Regions from separate parts of the Variovorax sp. H27-G14 genome, predicted to be linked through region 2. Evidence: riboswitches for the same ligand, from Rfam matches in the RefSeq annotation. Region 2 holds a riboswitch; each other region holds the start of a gene.
What was found. Region 2 has a riboswitch for cobalamin ahead of VLK31_RS07415 (TonB-dependent receptor domain-containing protein). Riboswitches for the same ligand answer to the same signal wherever they lie in the genome.
Positions count from the first base shown of each region.

Region 1 (5,053 bases), on a different contig from region 2:
CTGGCCAGCACGCTAGGCGGCCACAACACCCAAGCCGGCCCGGCCGATCCGCTGTGGCAAACCCTGGGCCTCACGCTGCTGCAGGTCGGCGGCTTCGTGGCGCTCATGCTGGTCGTGGGACGGCGCGTGTTCCCGTGGATCCTCTGGCAGGTCACGCGCACCGGCTCGCGCGAACTGTTCACCCTGTGCGTGGTGGCCGCGGCCGTGAGCATCGCCTTTGCGTCGGCCGCACTGTTCGGCGTGTCGTTTGCACTGGGCGCCTTCTTTGCCGGCATGGTCATGCGCGAGTCCGAGTTCAGCCACCGCGCCGCACAAGAGTCGCTGCCGCTGCGCGACGCTTTTGCGGTGCTGTTCTTCGTGTCGGTCGGCATGCTGTTCGACCCGTCGGTGCTCATCGAGCGGCCGCTGCAGGTGCTGGCGGTGGTGCTGGTCATCGTGCTGGGCAAGTCGATTGCGGCCTGCGCGCTGGTGCTGGTGTTTCGCTACCCGCTGGGCACGGCGCTCACGGTCAGCGCCAGCCTGGCGCAGATCGGGGAGTTCTCGTTCATCCTGGCCGGGCTGGGCGTGTCGCTGGGCCTGCTGCCGGTGGAAGGGCAGAGCCTGGTGCTGGCGGGCGCGCTCATCTCCATTGCCACCAACCCGCTGTGGTTCAGCCTGATCGTGCCGATGCAGAAATGGCTGCACGCCCATTCATCTTTTGCGCGCGGGCTGGAATCGCGTGACGACCCATTGGCCGAGCTGCCGACGACCACGGAGGCTAAATACCTCTCACGCCAGGTGGTGCTGGTGGGCTACGGCCGCGTCGGGCGGCGCATTGCGCAGGAGCTCGATGCGCACGACATTCCGTATGTGGTGGCCGACCAGAACCGCGAGCTGGTCGAGAAGCTGCGCGAAGCCGGCACGCCTGCCGTGTGGGGCGATGCGGCCGACCCGGCCGTGCTGATTCAGGCGCACATTGCGCGCGCCCGTGTGCTGGTGGTGGCCACGCCCGACGCGCTGAACGTGCGCCAGATGATGGAAACCGCGCGCACGCTGAACCCCAACATCCAGACCGTGATTCGCAGCCACAACGAACAAGAAGCACGCCTGCTCACGCAGGAAACCTCGGCCACCGTGTTCCTCGGCGAGCATGAACTTGCTCAGGCCATGGCGCGCGACGTGGTGCAGCGCGCCGTGTCGATTGCCGTGCCGGCCTGAAAAAAGACCAGAGCCCGCGCGGCTCTGCAATGTCAGAGGTCTTCGATCACCAGCGCGCGGTAGCGCTGCGCAATGGAATAGGGCACCGTGCGCACAGCCACCATCAGGCGTTCAGCTGCGTCGCTGTCGTCGGTCTTCACCAGAAGCGCGGTGTGGCCTTCCTGTGCGAGCTTGGTGTAGGCCCGCACAGTCGCGCCTTCGGTGCCGGCGGAGGGCAGCGGGTCGTCCGCGGCCTCCACCGTGGGCGCGATCTGCGAGAGCACGGCCTCTGGCGGAATCAGAAAGATGTCGTCGCCGCTCATGCCCTCGTCGATCAGGCGCTGGCCCACGCGGGTTGCGTCATGCGCATTCGCGAACAGCACCATCGAGTAGCCGGTCGGGTAGAACGCGCCGCCCAGGGTCGCGCGCATGCTGGGGTCGAGACTGAAAGGTTTCATGCTGCCTCCATATGTTGGGCAAACCGTAGGTCTTGCGCGGGGCCTGCCATGTAGGAGAAGCCCTGGGCTGTCAACCGGACCTTTGCGCCACCCATTGACTGTGGAGCCCCCTCGCTTAAAGCCCATGCCTTCTTCCCGGAACATCGCACTCACGGTCCACGAACTGGAACCGGGCGAGTTCTACTGGGTGGTGATGGAGGCGGTCGACAGCGGCGCGGCGCCGGGCGAAGCCCCCCATGTGTACGTGCCCATCGACTCCGCGCTCGAGGCCTATGCCAATTACTCGAACGCCCTGGTGGCCGGCGTGGCCGTGATGCGGCGCATGCTCGGTTCCGGCCCCAGCTCGGGCCCCGGCGCTGGCCCCGGCTCGGGCCTCGGCTCCCTATAATCCCGCCCGTCTGGCGCGCCGATGTTCATCGGCTGCGCCAGACACCACGGTTCGAAGGTGCCCCGCACGCCATATGACATGGCCCAGGGGTTAAACGGGAAGCAGGTGCGCCGCGTCGTCAGTGACGCGTCAAAGCCTGCGCTGCCCCCGCAACGGTCAGCGGATCTGGAAACCCTCTCGCGCGAGCCTTCTGTTGAAAGGCATCGCCAGCCACTGTGCCTGGGCATGGGAAGGCGAGGGTTTCGGTCGCGGTGTGCATGCTTCATGCAGCACACCACGGCGCTCCGCGAGCCCGGATACCGGCCTTCGCAACCGCCTTCGGACGCAGCGGGAGTGCGCGTTCGGGCCTGCCGCCTCGCGCTCTTGCGCGCACCGTGGCAGTCCCTTCGCCTCTCCCTTCGCGTCCTTCATCGGTCAGGAACCTGCGGGGACGCGGGCCGCAGCAGAGGTCACATGGGTCGAACAACACGGGCGCCACGCCGCACGGCTTTGGGGTGCGCGGCCGCCTCGAAGGGGCTTGCGCAAGCCAGCCCATGAACCAACAATCAACTTTCGCACCTCGGTGCAATTCAGGAGGTGCGCGATGCACATCGAACCCGGTCTTGTCGACGGATCCAAGATTTTTCTCAGCTACGCCACGGCGGCCGCTGCACTCGCATACACCGGCAAGGTGGCCTTCGACACCCTCATGAAGGACGGGCCCGCCGCCCTGGTGCTGCGCTCGGCCATTGCCATGGCGCTGGTGTTCTGCTTCTTCGAGCTGCTGCCGCACCACCCGGTGGGCGTGTCCGAGGTGCACCTGATTCTGGGCACCACGCTGCTGCTGGTGTTCGGGCTGGCGCCCGCGGCCATCGGGCTGGCGGGCGGCCTGCTCATTCAAGGCCTGTTCTTCGAGCCGCAAGATCTGCCGCAGTTCGGCATGAACGTCACCACCTTGCTGGTGCCGCTGTTCGCCACGGCCGCGCTGGCGCGCCGGATCATTCCGCAGAACGTGGCCTATGTGGACCTGAGCTACCAGCAGGCCTTCAAGCTGTCGGTGGCCTACCAGGGCGGCATTGTGGTGTGGGTCGGCTTCTGGGCGCTCTACGGGCGCGGCACGGGGCTGGAGAACCTGAGCCAGATCGCCAGCTTCGGCGCCGCCTACATGACGGTCGTGCTGGTCGAGCCGCTGGTCGACTTGGGCGTGCTGGCCGCGGCCAAGGGCTGGCGCCGGCTGCAGGGCTCGGTTTTTGTCGAGCACCGCTTGTACGGCGGCGTCTGAGCCCGGCTTCGTCTCTGTTGCCTTCTTGCCGCGGTCCCGGGCACGTCTGGGGACTGCGGCGCATCCTCTGGAAAATTCGAAGCTGGCGTGCCGCTGGGCGCCTGCTTCGCGTTGACCCCTCGCTTTGCTGGCTTCTTGCCATCTGTTCGCCCTCGGCGCCTGAAAGAACATTCCCATGACCCCCACAAGCAACGCCAAGATTCCCGTCACCATCGTCACGGGCTTTCTCGGCAGCGGCAAGACCACGCTGCTGCGCCACATCCTCGGCAACGCAGAGGGCCGCCGCATCGCGGTGATCGTCAACGAGTTCGGCGAGCTTGGCATCGACGGCGAAATTCTTCGCGGCTGCGGCATCGGCTGCGACGACGACGGCAACGAGCGCGCAGGTGCCCTGTACGAGCTGGCCAACGGCTGCGTGTGCTGCACCGTGCAGGAAGAGTTCTTGCCCGTGATGCTGCAGCTGGCCGAACGGCGCGGCGACATCGACGCGGTGCTCATCGAAACCTCGGGCCTCGCGCTGCCCAAGCCGCTGGTGCAGGCCTTTCAGTGGCCGGACATTGCCAACATCTTCACCGTCGATTCGGTGGTCACCGTGGTCGATGGCCCGGCTGCCGCATCGGGCCAGTTCGCCGCCAACCCCGCGGCCGTGGACGAAGCCCGCCGCGCCGACCCCAACCTCGACCACGAGTCGCCGCTGCACGAGCTGTTCGAAGACCAGCTCTCCGCCGCCGACCTGGTGGTGCTCAACAAGACCGACCTGATGGACGACGCCGCGCGCGCGCAAGTGGAGGCGCTGGTGCGCGAAGAGCTGCCGCCCGAGGTGAAGATCGTTGCCGCCACCCAAGGCAAGCTGCCGCTCGCGCTGCTGCTGGGCCAGGGCCGCGCGGCCGAGGCCAGCATTCACCTGCGCGAGAGCCACCACGACCATGAAGAGGACCACGACCACGACGAGTTCGACTCGCTCGTCATCGAGCTGCCGCCCGTGGATCGCGACAGCCTGCTGGCCGTGCTGGCCAGGCTGGTCGAGCAGCACACCATCTACCGCGTGAAGGGCTTCGTCGCCATTCCGGGCAAGCCGATGCGCCTGCTGGTGCAAGGCGTGGGCCGTCGCTTCGACCACCACTTCGACCGCCGCTGGCGCGACGGCGAGGCACAGCGCACGCGGCTCGTGTTCATCGGCGAAGACCTGGACGAGGGCGCGCTGCGCAAGGCGCTGCAAGAGGCGAGCGCGGTCGCAGCTGCATGACAGCCCTGCAGCTCGACAGCCTGACCGCCTGACCCCATGCACCTGCTGAGCACCCAGCCCGGCCGCTTCGTCGAAGACGACAGCGTGGTCACCCGGCTCGACCAGACGCCGGGCGACATCGTGGTGCTCAGCTCGGCCGACACCACGCTCGCGCTGCTGGCCGCGGCGCGCACGTCGCTGGCGGCCACCGACCCCGGCTACCCTTCACTGCGGCTGGCCAACCTGATGTACCTGCGCCAGCCGGCCTCGCTCGACCTGTACATCGACGAGGTGCTGCAGCATGCGCGCGTGGTGGTGGTCGACCACTTGGGGGCGGAGTCGGCCTGGGCCTATGGGCTGCAGCAGCTGGAGAAGCTCGCCAAGCGCAAGGGCCAGCAGCTCGCCATGTTCTCGGGCGACCTGCAGGAAGACGAAGACCTGCTCGCGCGCGGCACCGTGCCGCGCGACGTGAGCCGCCAACTGTGGCAGTACTCGCGCAGCGGCGGTGCGGCCAATGCGATGCAGTTTCTGCGCGCGGTGGCCTT
Region 1 covers NZ_JAYLVN010000003.1:70,592-75,644, forward strand. Annotated here, with positions in the region: gene ybaL (YbaL family putative K(+) efflux transporter) at 1-1,197, shown strand, start outside; gene VLK31_RS09295 (hypothetical protein) at 1,230-1,634, opposite strand; gene VLK31_RS09300 (hypothetical protein) at 1,759-2,022, shown strand; cobalamin riboswitch at 2,061-2,345, shown strand; gene VLK31_RS09305 (energy-coupling factor ABC transporter permease) at 2,606-3,283, shown strand; gene cobW (cobalamin biosynthesis protein CobW) at 3,459-4,529, shown strand; gene cobN (cobaltochelatase subunit CobN) at 4,566-5,053, shown strand, end outside.
Region 1: it holds a riboswitch for cobalamin, as region 2 does, so the genes downstream of both, VLK31_RS09305 (energy-coupling factor ABC transporter permease) here and VLK31_RS07415 (TonB-dependent receptor domain-containing protein) in region 2, are expected to answer to the same signal.

Region 2 (5,053 bases):
ACGCGCTCTTGGCGACCACGCCCAGCAGCACCGGGTTGGCCGTGCTCTCTATCACCGGCAGCCGCTCGCCCAGGTGGTCCAGAAAGCGCTGCAGTGCTTCGCCCAGGCCGGTGTCGGCGGGGATCGGCTGCAGCGCCTGCGACAGCAGTGCGCCCGCGGTGGTTTCGGCAGGCGCGGTGCCCAGCGCGCCAAGCGGCACCACGCCCAGGTAGCGGTTGCCCTCGTCGACCACATACAGGTACTTCACCGGGTGCTGCAGAAAGAGCTTGCTCATCGCTTCGCGGTCTGCGTGCGGGCCGACCACGGTTTCGGCCGGCTGCACCAGGTCGCGCATGTGCAGGCCGCGCAGGCGCAACTGCGTGTCGCGCTGTTCGTTGCGGCGCAGCGTGATCTCGTACATGGAGCCCGCGTTGGCCGAGCGCGCCACAAAGTACGCGATGACGCTGGCCGCCATCAGCGGCAGCATGACCTGGTAGCTCAGCGTCATCTCGAAGATCATCAATATCGCCATCAGCGGCGCCTGCGTGGCGCCCGCCAGAAACGCGCCCATGCCCACGATGGCGTACGCAAACGGTGCCGAAGTGGCGGCCGGCCACAGCGCCTGCACCCCCTGACCGAACAGCGCACCCACCATGCAGCCGAAGAACAGCGCCGGCGTGAACACGCCGCCGACCGCGCCCGACCCCGCGGTGGCCAGCGTGGCCGCCGTCTTGGCGACCAGCACCATCGCAATGAGCGCCCAGGGCCACGGCGTGTGCAGCACCGCGTTGACCACGCTGTAGCCGTTGCCCCACACCTCTGGCATCGGCACCGATATGGCGCCCATCACCAGCCCGCCCAGCGCCAGCCGCAAAGGCAGCGCAAGCGGCAGCCGCGAGAACAGCGCGCGGCTGCCCTGCAGCGCGCGCAGGAAGCCGATGGCTGCAAAGCCCAGCAGCACGCCGAGCACGCAGAACAGCACGACCTCGGTGCCGTGAATTTCGGGGAAGGCCGGCATCCTGTAGGGGGGCTGGTAGCCGGGCAGTGAGCGCATCGCCACGTTGGCGACCACCGACGCAATGATGATCGGCCCCACGCTTTCCATGGCAATGGAGCCCAGCACGATCTCCGCGACGAAGAAGGCGCCCGCAATGGGCGCGTTGTAGGCGGCGGTGAGGCCTGCCGCCGCGCCGCAGGCCACCAGCAGACGCAGCCGCTCGACCGGAAAACGAAACACGCGCCCCAGCAGCGACGCCGCCAGCGCGGCCAGCTGCACCATCGAGCCTTCGCGCCCGATGGAGCCGCCGGTGCCGATGCTCACCAGCGACGACGCACTGCGCACCAGCGTTTGCGCCACCGGAATGCGCCCGTCGCCCAGCACGATCGCTTCCATGTAGTCGGAGGTGGCGCTGCGCACCGCCACGCGCTTGGCCAGCACCAGCAACCCGCCCGCCACCAGCCCGCCCAGCGTGGGGCAGGCCACGCGCGCCCACCATGGCAGGCGCTTGGCCATGGCCACCAGCCCGTCGCCGGGGCCGAGCAGCAGGTGCTCGAAGTGATAGAGCGCCGCGCGAAACAGTTCGGTGGCCAGGGTACCGAGCAGCCCCGCTACGATGGCCCACAGCAGCATCGACTGCCAGCCGGAACCACCCAGCATGCGCTGCAGCGCCGAACGAAGATTCAAAAATACCGAGGCGGGCCGCATCATGGGCGCCGATGTTAGCGGCGGTGCGCAACTTTCGACTTAAAGCTGGATCTCTGGGCCTAAAATGCCGGCCGTTGGTGCTCGCGGCGTGGTTCACACGGCGCAGTTCAACGGGAAGCAGGAGTGAACGCCCCCCGACCTCAGGTCGGTACCCGGCCGAAGCCGCCTGCGCTGCCCCCGCAACGGTCAAGCAGACGGCGCCGCAAGGCGCCAACCCCTTTCCATTCAAGCCACTGGGCGCCCTGAAACAGGTGCCTGGGAAGGCGGTAGGGGTTGTTCTGCCAGCCCGGATACCGGCCAACAAGGCGGCTGCCGCATGCATCGAAGCATGGGGTGGCCATGGTGCCCATGGCGCTGGCGGGGAGGCCGGCGAGGGGTATAGACGTTCGTTCGGTCCATTCAATGATTTCCCACGTTTGCTTTTCCAGCGGCCGCGCACCTGCGCGCCGTGTTCGCCTCGCTTGCTTGCCACTGGCACTGGCTTGCGCATTTGGCGGCCTCGTCCATGCCCAGGAGGCACCCGCCCTGAGCGAAACGGTGGTCACCGCCAACCGCACGCCGCAGGCGCTGTCGGAACTGGTGGGCGACGTGTCGGTGGTCGATCGCCAGGCCATCGAGCGCAGCGGCGCAACCGGCGTGGCAGACGTGCTGGCGCGCCTGCCCGGCATCGAGATCAGCCGCAACGGCGGCGTGGGCAACACCACCAGCCTGTTCATCCGCGGCGCGGAAACGCGCTTCACGGCGGTGTACCTGGACGGCGTGCGCATCGACTCGCAATCCACCGGCGGCGCCGGCTGGGAAGGCATTCCGCTGTCGCAGATCGACCGCATCGAAGTGCTGCGCGGCCCGGCCGCCGCGGTGTACGGCTCTGACGCCATTGGCGGCGTCATTCAGCTCTTCACGCGGCGCGGCGAAGAGGGCGTGCGCCCCTACGCGGGCATCGGCATCGGCAGCAAGGGACTGCGCCGCATCGAAGGCGGCGTGAGCGGCAAGTCGGGTCTGTTCGACTATTCGTTCGGCGTGGCGCATGAAGAAAGCAAGGGCTTCAACGTGCAGCCCGTGGACAAGCGCACCCCCAGCAAGGACGGCTTCACCAGCCCCGACCGCGACGGCTACCACAGCACCTCGGGCAATGTGAAGCTGGGCTTTCAGCTCACGCCCGACCAGCGCCTGGACGCCACGCTGCTCACCAGCGACACCACGGCCGGCTACGACGCCACCGTGTCCTACCGCACCAAGCTGCCCATTCAGTTCCGCGACGACGAGGCGAACAACACGCTGCGCACCGCGGGCCTGACCTGGTCTTCGAAGTGGAACGACATCTACAGCACCCGCCTGCAGGTGACTGACTCGCAGACCGTGTACAAGACGCAGCCTTCGTTCTACCGCACCGAAACCAACCTGCGCGGCTACCTGTTCCAGAACGAATTTCGCTTTGGCCCGCACCTGGTGACGGCCACCTTCGAGCGCCGCGAAGACGCTCTCGTCAACGCGGCCACCACCTCGGCCAAGCTGCTGTCGCGCGACCGTTCGCAGGACGCGCTTTCGCTGGGTTACGGCTTCGTGCAAGGCCCGCATTCGCTGCAACTGCACGCGCGCCATGACAAGGACAGCGAGTTCGGCGGCAAGACCACCGGCAGCGCGGCCTACGGCTACGCCATCACGCCCGCGCTGCGCTTCACCGCCTCGGCCGGCACCGCCTTTCGCGTGCCCACGCTGTACCAGCGCTTCAGCGAATACGGCGTGTCCACGCTGCGCCCCGAGACCAGCCAGAACGTGGAGCTGGGCATGAACTACGCCCAAGCCGACACCACCGCCGGCATCGTGGTGTACCGCAACCGCGTGCGCAACCTGATCAACTTCGTCGGCACCGCCACCGGCTGCGCCTCCAGCTTCGGTTGCTACACCAACGTGAACCGTGCCACGCTGCAAGGCGCCACGCTGTCGGCCAGCCAGCGCTTCGGCGACGTCACCCTGCGTGCCTCGTTCGACGTGCAGGACCCGAGGGACACCGCCACCGGCAACCTGCTCGCACGCCGCTCCAAGCGCCACGGCACCGTGGGTGCCGACTGGCGCGTGGCGGGCTGGACGCTGGGCGCCGAAGTGCAGGCCTCGAGCCAGCGCTACGACGACGCGGCCAACACCGTGAAGCTGGGCGGCTACACGCTGCTGAACCTGTCGGCCAGCACCAAGATCACGCGCGACCTGAACCTGGTGGCGCGCCTCGACAATGTGGGCAACAAGGACTACCAGTACGCGCGGCTTTACGCCAATGCCGGCCGCACCGCGTACGTCGGCCTCAAGTGGACCCCTCAGTAAAAAAAGCCCCGACCCCCCACGGCACCGGCGACGCCGTTGCAGCCACCTGCGCCGCGGTGCTGGTGGCCGCGCCTGCCTCCGGGCAAGGCAAGACCACCGTGGCCGCCGCGCTCGCGCGGCTGCACGCGCGCCAGGGCCGGCGCGTGCGTGCCTTCAAGTGCGGGCCCGACTTTCTCGACCCGCACTGGCTGGCGCTTGCCACCGGCGCACCGGTGCACTCGCTCGACCTGTGGATGACCGGCGAGGCCGACTGCCGCGCGCGCCTGCGCGCCGCGGCGCGCGAGTGCGACCTGGTGATCGTGGAGGGCGTGATGGGCCTGTTCGACGGCACGCCCAGCGCGGCCGATCTGGCCGTGCGCTTCGGCCTGCCGGTGCTGGCGGTGATCGATGCGCACGCCATGGCCGGCACCTTCGGGGCGCTGGCCTACGGGCTGCAGAACTTTCGACCCGGCTTGCCCTGGGCCGGCGTGCTGGCCAACCGCGTGGCCAGCGAGCGGCATGCGGGCATGCTGAAAGACGCGCTGCGCGAGCCCGCGCAGTGGCTGGGCGCCTTGCCGCGCGACGCGGGCTTCACGCTGCCTGAACGGCACCTGGGGCTGGTGCTGGCCACCGAGCTGGACGACGCGATGGCGCGGCTCGATGCTGTGGCCGATGTGCTGGCCACTACGCCGCTGGGCTTGATGCCGGTGGCGCAATTGCCGCAGGTCAGTTTCGAGCCGGTTGCAGGCGATGGCATCGATCCAGCCGACCCCGCCGTGCCGCCTCTTTTGGCCGGCCGCACCATCGCCATTGCGCGCGATGCGGCGTTCTCCTTCATCTACCCCGCGAACCTGGATGTGCTCACCGCACTGGGTGCGCGGCTGTCCTTTTTCTCGCCGCTCGCCGGCGATGCCTTGCCCGCATGCGACGCCGTGTGGCTGCCCGGCGGCTACCCCGAGCTGCATGCCGAGGCGCTCTCTGCATGTACGCCGATGCGCGACGCGCTGGTGGCCCATGTCGCGGCCGGCAAGCCGGTGTGGGCCGAATGCGGCGGCATGATGGCGCTGTTCG
Region 2 covers NZ_JAYLVN010000002.1:397,647-402,699, forward strand. Annotated here, with positions in the region: gene VLK31_RS07410 (ClcB-like voltage-gated chloride channel protein) at 1-1,687, opposite strand, end outside; cobalamin riboswitch at 1,743-2,001, shown strand; gene VLK31_RS07415 (TonB-dependent receptor domain-containing protein) at 2,087-4,003, shown strand; gene VLK31_RS07420 (cobyrinate a,c-diamide synthase) at 4,060-5,053, shown strand, end outside.

Region 3 (5,053 bases), on a different contig from region 2:
ACGCAATGGCCGCGCCCACGGCCGCGCCGCTCGCGCTGCCCAGCAGATAAGGCTCGGCCAGCGGATTGCGAAACACCCCCTGAAACACCAGCCCCGCCAGCGACAGGCAGGCCCCCACGAAGAAGGCGCCCGCCACGCGCGGCGCGCGCCACACGCGCACCAGTTCCGCGTCCAGCGAGCCGCTGGCAAACCAGCGCGTGGGCCACACCGTGCCCGCGCCGATGCTCAAGGCCAGCGTGACGGCCATCACTGCGGCAAGGCCCAGCACCAGCCACAACGTCACGTTTGAAACGCGCTTTCTATCGTTCATGCAAACAGCTCCGGATGCAACGCCCGCGCGTACTGCTCGACCGCCTCGATCTGCCGCGGCCCAGGTATCAGCTTGTGGCTGCGCTCCAGCACCACCACACGCCCGCTCTTCACCGCGCGCAGGCTGTGCCAACCCGGCCGTTCGGCGATCAGCGCGGCGTCTTTGGGCACCTGCTGCAGCGAAATGATGACGTCGGGGTCGCGCACAAAGATGGCTTCGGCACTCACCTGCTGCGAGCCCTGCAGGTCGGCGAACACGTTACGCCCGCCGGCCCACTGCAGCGCGTCGTTGGCGTAGTGGCCCGTGCCCATGGTCTGGAAGGCGCCGCGCGCGGCAGCGGCCGTTTCCAGGTACACGCTGCGTCGCGGCGACACGGCCACCTTGCCTGCGATGGCCTGCAGGCGCCCTTCCATGCCGGTGCGCAAGGCACGCGCGGCTTCGTCGGCGCCCGTCGCGCGCCCCAGCAGATCGATGTTGCGCAACAGCGAAGGCAAATCAGGATGCGCCAGCACCACCGACGGCACCTGCACCCGCTCGAAGGCCTCCACCAGGCTCAATGCCGAGTAGTGCGATGGCGTCACCACCACCAGGTCGGGCCGGTAGGCGGCCACGGCCTCTGCCGAGTAGCCGAGCGCGCCGCCGATGCTGGGCTTGGCCCGTGCCGACTCGGGCCAGCGCACGCGACCGCCGATGGCGACCACGCGGTCTTCCAGCCCCAGCGCCCAGGCCAGCTCCACGTTGCTGGGGAACACGACGACGATGCGTTGCGGCGGCGCCGCGATGCGCACGCGGCGGCCGATCGCATCGGTCACTTCACGCGGGAACCCTTCAGCGGCGAACGCCAGTGAAGCACTTAACCCGGTCGTCATCAGCGCCATTCCCCTCAGCATCGTTCGCCGCTTCATCGCGCTCAGAAGGTGTAGCGGGCGCGCGCGAAGAAGGTGCGCGGTGCTCCGGCGTTGCCGGCGTCCTGCGCCGAGAGGTCGTCGCCGATGTAGTACTTGTTCGTCAGGTTGTTCACCCCGGCCTGCAGCGTGAGCTGCGGCGTGGCCTTGTAGCTCACCGCCACATTGGCCAGCAGGTAGCCCGGCAGCTTCTGCGGGTTGACCACGTTGTCGCGCAGGTAGCGGCTGCCCACGTAGTTGGCCGTGCCCGTCACCGACCACGGCCCCTGCGCCCAGGTCACGCCCGCACCGGCGATGTTGTGCGCCGACATGCGCACCCGGTAGCCGCCGAAGTTGGTGCTGCGCGCGCCGCTGTCGGTGTAGGTTTGAAAGTCTTTCAGGCGCGCGTCTTGCCACGTGTAGTGCAGGTAGCCGTTCCAGTGCTGCGACAGCTGCAGCTGCACCGAAGACTCGATGCCCTTGGCGCGCGAGGTGGCGTTGCTGAACACGAACGAGTCGGGCCCGCTGCGGTAGGCGCGCTGGCCATCGACCTTCTCGGCCTCGAACAGGCTCACCTGATAAGCCCAGGCCTCGTTGGCCGCGCGGCCCTTCACGCCCACCTCTTTGCTGCGCGTGAGCTCGGGACGAAGAATGTCGGGCACCACCACGTTGTTGCGCGTGTTCAGCGCCACGGCCTGCGGGCGGAAGCCTTCGCTCCAGTTGGCGAACACCGCGTGCGTGGCAGTTGCATTGCGCGAGAAGGCCCAGTCGGCGCCCAGCCGCGGGCTGGTGCGGCTGCCCTCCTGCGCGGAAATCACTTGCGTGCCGGAGCGGCCCAGCGTCTGCTCGAACTTGTCGTGGCGCAGGCCGGCGGTGATGCCGAAGGCGTCCCACTCGAGGCGGTCTTGCAGGTAGAAGCTGCGCACATCCTGGTCGAAGCGCGAGAACGTGGTGGCGCCGCGAATGCCGCGCGGGTCGTTGCGCACGTTGGTCACCGGCACGTTGTAGAACGGGCCGCGGTACGTGGGTGCGTTGGTGAAGGTGGGCGAGTCGAGGTTCTGCCAGCCGCGCTCCAGGTTCACGCCCACCTGCAGCTCGTTGCTCCAGCGCTTGCCGCCGGTGAGCCAGGTCAGCGCCACGTCGTGGAACACGCCGCGGTCGGAGGTGTCGCTTTCGGAGTAGCCCTTGTTCACCGCCGCGGGCGGCGGCACGATGGTGATGCCGCCGGCAAAGAAGCGGTCGTAGCGCGAGAAGCTGCTCAGGTGGTTGAGCGACCAGCCGCCGCCAAAGTCGACCTTGTTCTTCCACGCGATCGACTGGTAGTCGCCCACCACGTACGAATCAGGTATGCCGTAGTTGTCGCGCGAGGTGATGGCGAACATCGGCTTGCCGTACTGCAGCGGCACGATGGAGCCACGGTCGCCGCGCACGTGCGAGTCGTAGATCTGAAAGCCCGTGGTCCAGCTGTTGGTGACGGCAAAGTCGCCGCCCAGCACGGCCGCCGTTTGCGCGCGGCCCGCGTCGCGCTGAAAGCCCTTGTAGTCGTTGTTGGCCGCGCCGATGTACAGGTTGCCGCGCTCGAAGTCCCAGCGGTAGCGCACGCTCGCGTCCTTGCGCCCGAAGCTGCCGAGCGTGGTGCTCACGCTGCCGCCGGCGCGCTCGGGCTTCATGAAGAACTGCGCCACGCCGCCAATGGCGTTCTTGCCGTACAGCGCCGAGGCCGGCCCCTTGATGAACTCGATGCGGTCCACCAGGTCGGGCGCGATGAGCGTGATGTCGGCATTGCCCTGCAACTGGCGCAGCGGCACGCCGTCGATGAGCACCAGCACGTCCTGCGTGTCGCGCAGGCCGCGCGTTTCAAAGCGCGTGTAGTAGTTGCCCTGCGTGCCGAACTGCAGGCCCGGCACGGTGCGCAGGGTGTCTTCCAGCGTGACCGCGCCCATGGCGTCCATTTGCGCGCGCTCTACCGAGTAGGTGGTGAACGGAATGCGCAGCGGATCGGCTTCTAGCCGGGTGGCGGTGGAGATGGTTTTTTTCTCGTTGACCGTGAGCGTGGGCAGCGCATCGGCGGCCTTCGTTTCCTGCGCGGAGGCGCCGGAGAGCGCCAGCAGCAGGCTCGCGCCGATGAGGGAGGTGTGGGGGCCGGAGAGGGCCTGAAGGCCGAGGTGATCGCGCACGCGTTGTTCCTTGTGGCCCGCACGCCCGCGGACCGTTTCACAGAAGCGAACGCCAAAGAAAAAACACCTGCACGACATCGGCAAAAGCGCGCACGCACAAAGGCACGCGGCACCTGCCGACCCGGACAAACGCACTCCCGCAGCGTCCGAAGGCGATTGCGAAGGCCGGTATCCGGGCTTGCGAATTGCCAGGGTGTCGCATGCTTTTTTGCAGCGCACACCCAGGCGGAACACCCTGCCTTCCCACGCCCGAAGGCGCAGTGGCTGCGCATGCCATGCAGGCATGCACACAGGGGGTTCCAGATCCGCTTACCGTTGCGGGGGCAGCGCAGGCATTGCCATGTCTGAGCGACGCGGCGCACCTGCTTCCCGTTTAACCCCCGTGGCCATGTGGCTGGCGGGGGCACCTTCGAACCGTTGAATTGCGCGGCAGCACGTCCCCAGGAAGAACTGCTGCGCAAAGGGGCGGAATTATAGGGACCGTCAGTGCGCAATCAGTGCGTCGTCAGTCCAGCAGCACGCCGCCGAGCACCGTCGACACGATGCTTTCGAGCGCCTGGTCGTAGTGCGCCGCGGTGAGCTTCTTCACCTGCAGCACGGCGTTGACGATGGGTTCGTAGTCGGCATAGAACTGGGTTGCGGCCCAGAGCATGAACAGAAAGTGCCGGGGGTCGATGGTGCGAATTTTCTTGGCCGCCATCCAGGCCTCGAACACCTCGATGCTGGCCGCCGTGCTCTTGGCAATGTGGGCCCGGTCGGCGGCCGAAAGAAAGGTGCCGCCGCGCACCACCTCGTTGGCGAACAGGCGCGCCTCCAGCGGGTTCTTGCGCCCGAGCTTGAGCTTGGCTTGCACGTAGGCACGCAGTGCCACGGCGGGCTCGGTGTCGGCCTTCAGGATGCGCAGTGCGCTGTCCCACTCTTCCAGCAGCGGCGCGAAGGTGGCGCTGTACAGCTCTTCCTTGGTGGCGTAGTAGTAGTAGACGTTGGCCTTGGGCAGCTCCGCCACGGTGGCGATCTCTGCAATGCGGGCGCCGTCGAAGCCCTTGGCGGCGAACACCTCGCTCGCGGCCTTCAATATCTTGCGCTTGTTGGCCGCCCGGATCTCCCTGTCCGCTGGGGTTTCCGGTTTGGGAAGTCTGGAAGGTCGGGGAGTTGATGTGTCGCGCATGGGCAATGGATGTCACTGGTGACAGAACGCAAATTTTAGGTGCGCCCCGAAATGGCGCACGGGCAAGCACCAAAAAAATTCTGACCAACTCGTCAATTTATTCCTTAGAATTTCCTGACGAACTGGTCAGCTTTTTTAAGTTTGAATGGAGCCCGATGCCCCAAGCCCTGTGCACCGCCCTGCGCACCGCCCTGCAAGAAACTCTGGCCGACTGGCCAAACGACCTGCCCCCCGCATGGCGGGCCGCGCTGGGCGATGTGGCGCTCGACTTCGCGGGCATCGACCCCGCGCTCGATCTGCACGCATGGGAGCCGATTTTTCCGGCGCGCAAGGGCCGCCAGCTGGCAGGCATGCCCCACGGCGCGCACATGCTCAAGGCCTTCGACAGCGTGATGCCCGCGGGCGTGCGATGCGTGGTGCTGGGGCAAGACCCGTATCCGTCGATCGACATTGCCACCGGCCGCGCCTTCGAGGTGGGCAACGTAGCGCAGTGGCGCGAGCTCGACAAGATGTT
Region 3 covers NZ_JAYLVN010000003.1:112,526-117,578, reverse strand. Annotated here, with positions in the region: gene VLK31_RS09515 (FecCD family ABC transporter permease) at 1-310, opposite strand, end outside; gene VLK31_RS09510 (ABC transporter substrate-binding protein) at 307-1,122, opposite strand; gene VLK31_RS09505 (TonB-dependent receptor) at 1,221-3,371, opposite strand; cobalamin riboswitch at 3,517-3,797, opposite strand; gene VLK31_RS09500 (TetR/AcrR family transcriptional regulator) at 3,877-4,446, opposite strand; gene VLK31_RS09495 (hypothetical protein) at 4,695-5,053, shown strand, end outside.
Region 3: it holds a riboswitch for cobalamin, as region 2 does, so the genes downstream of both, VLK31_RS09505 (TonB-dependent receptor) here and VLK31_RS07415 (TonB-dependent receptor domain-containing protein) in region 2, are expected to answer to the same signal.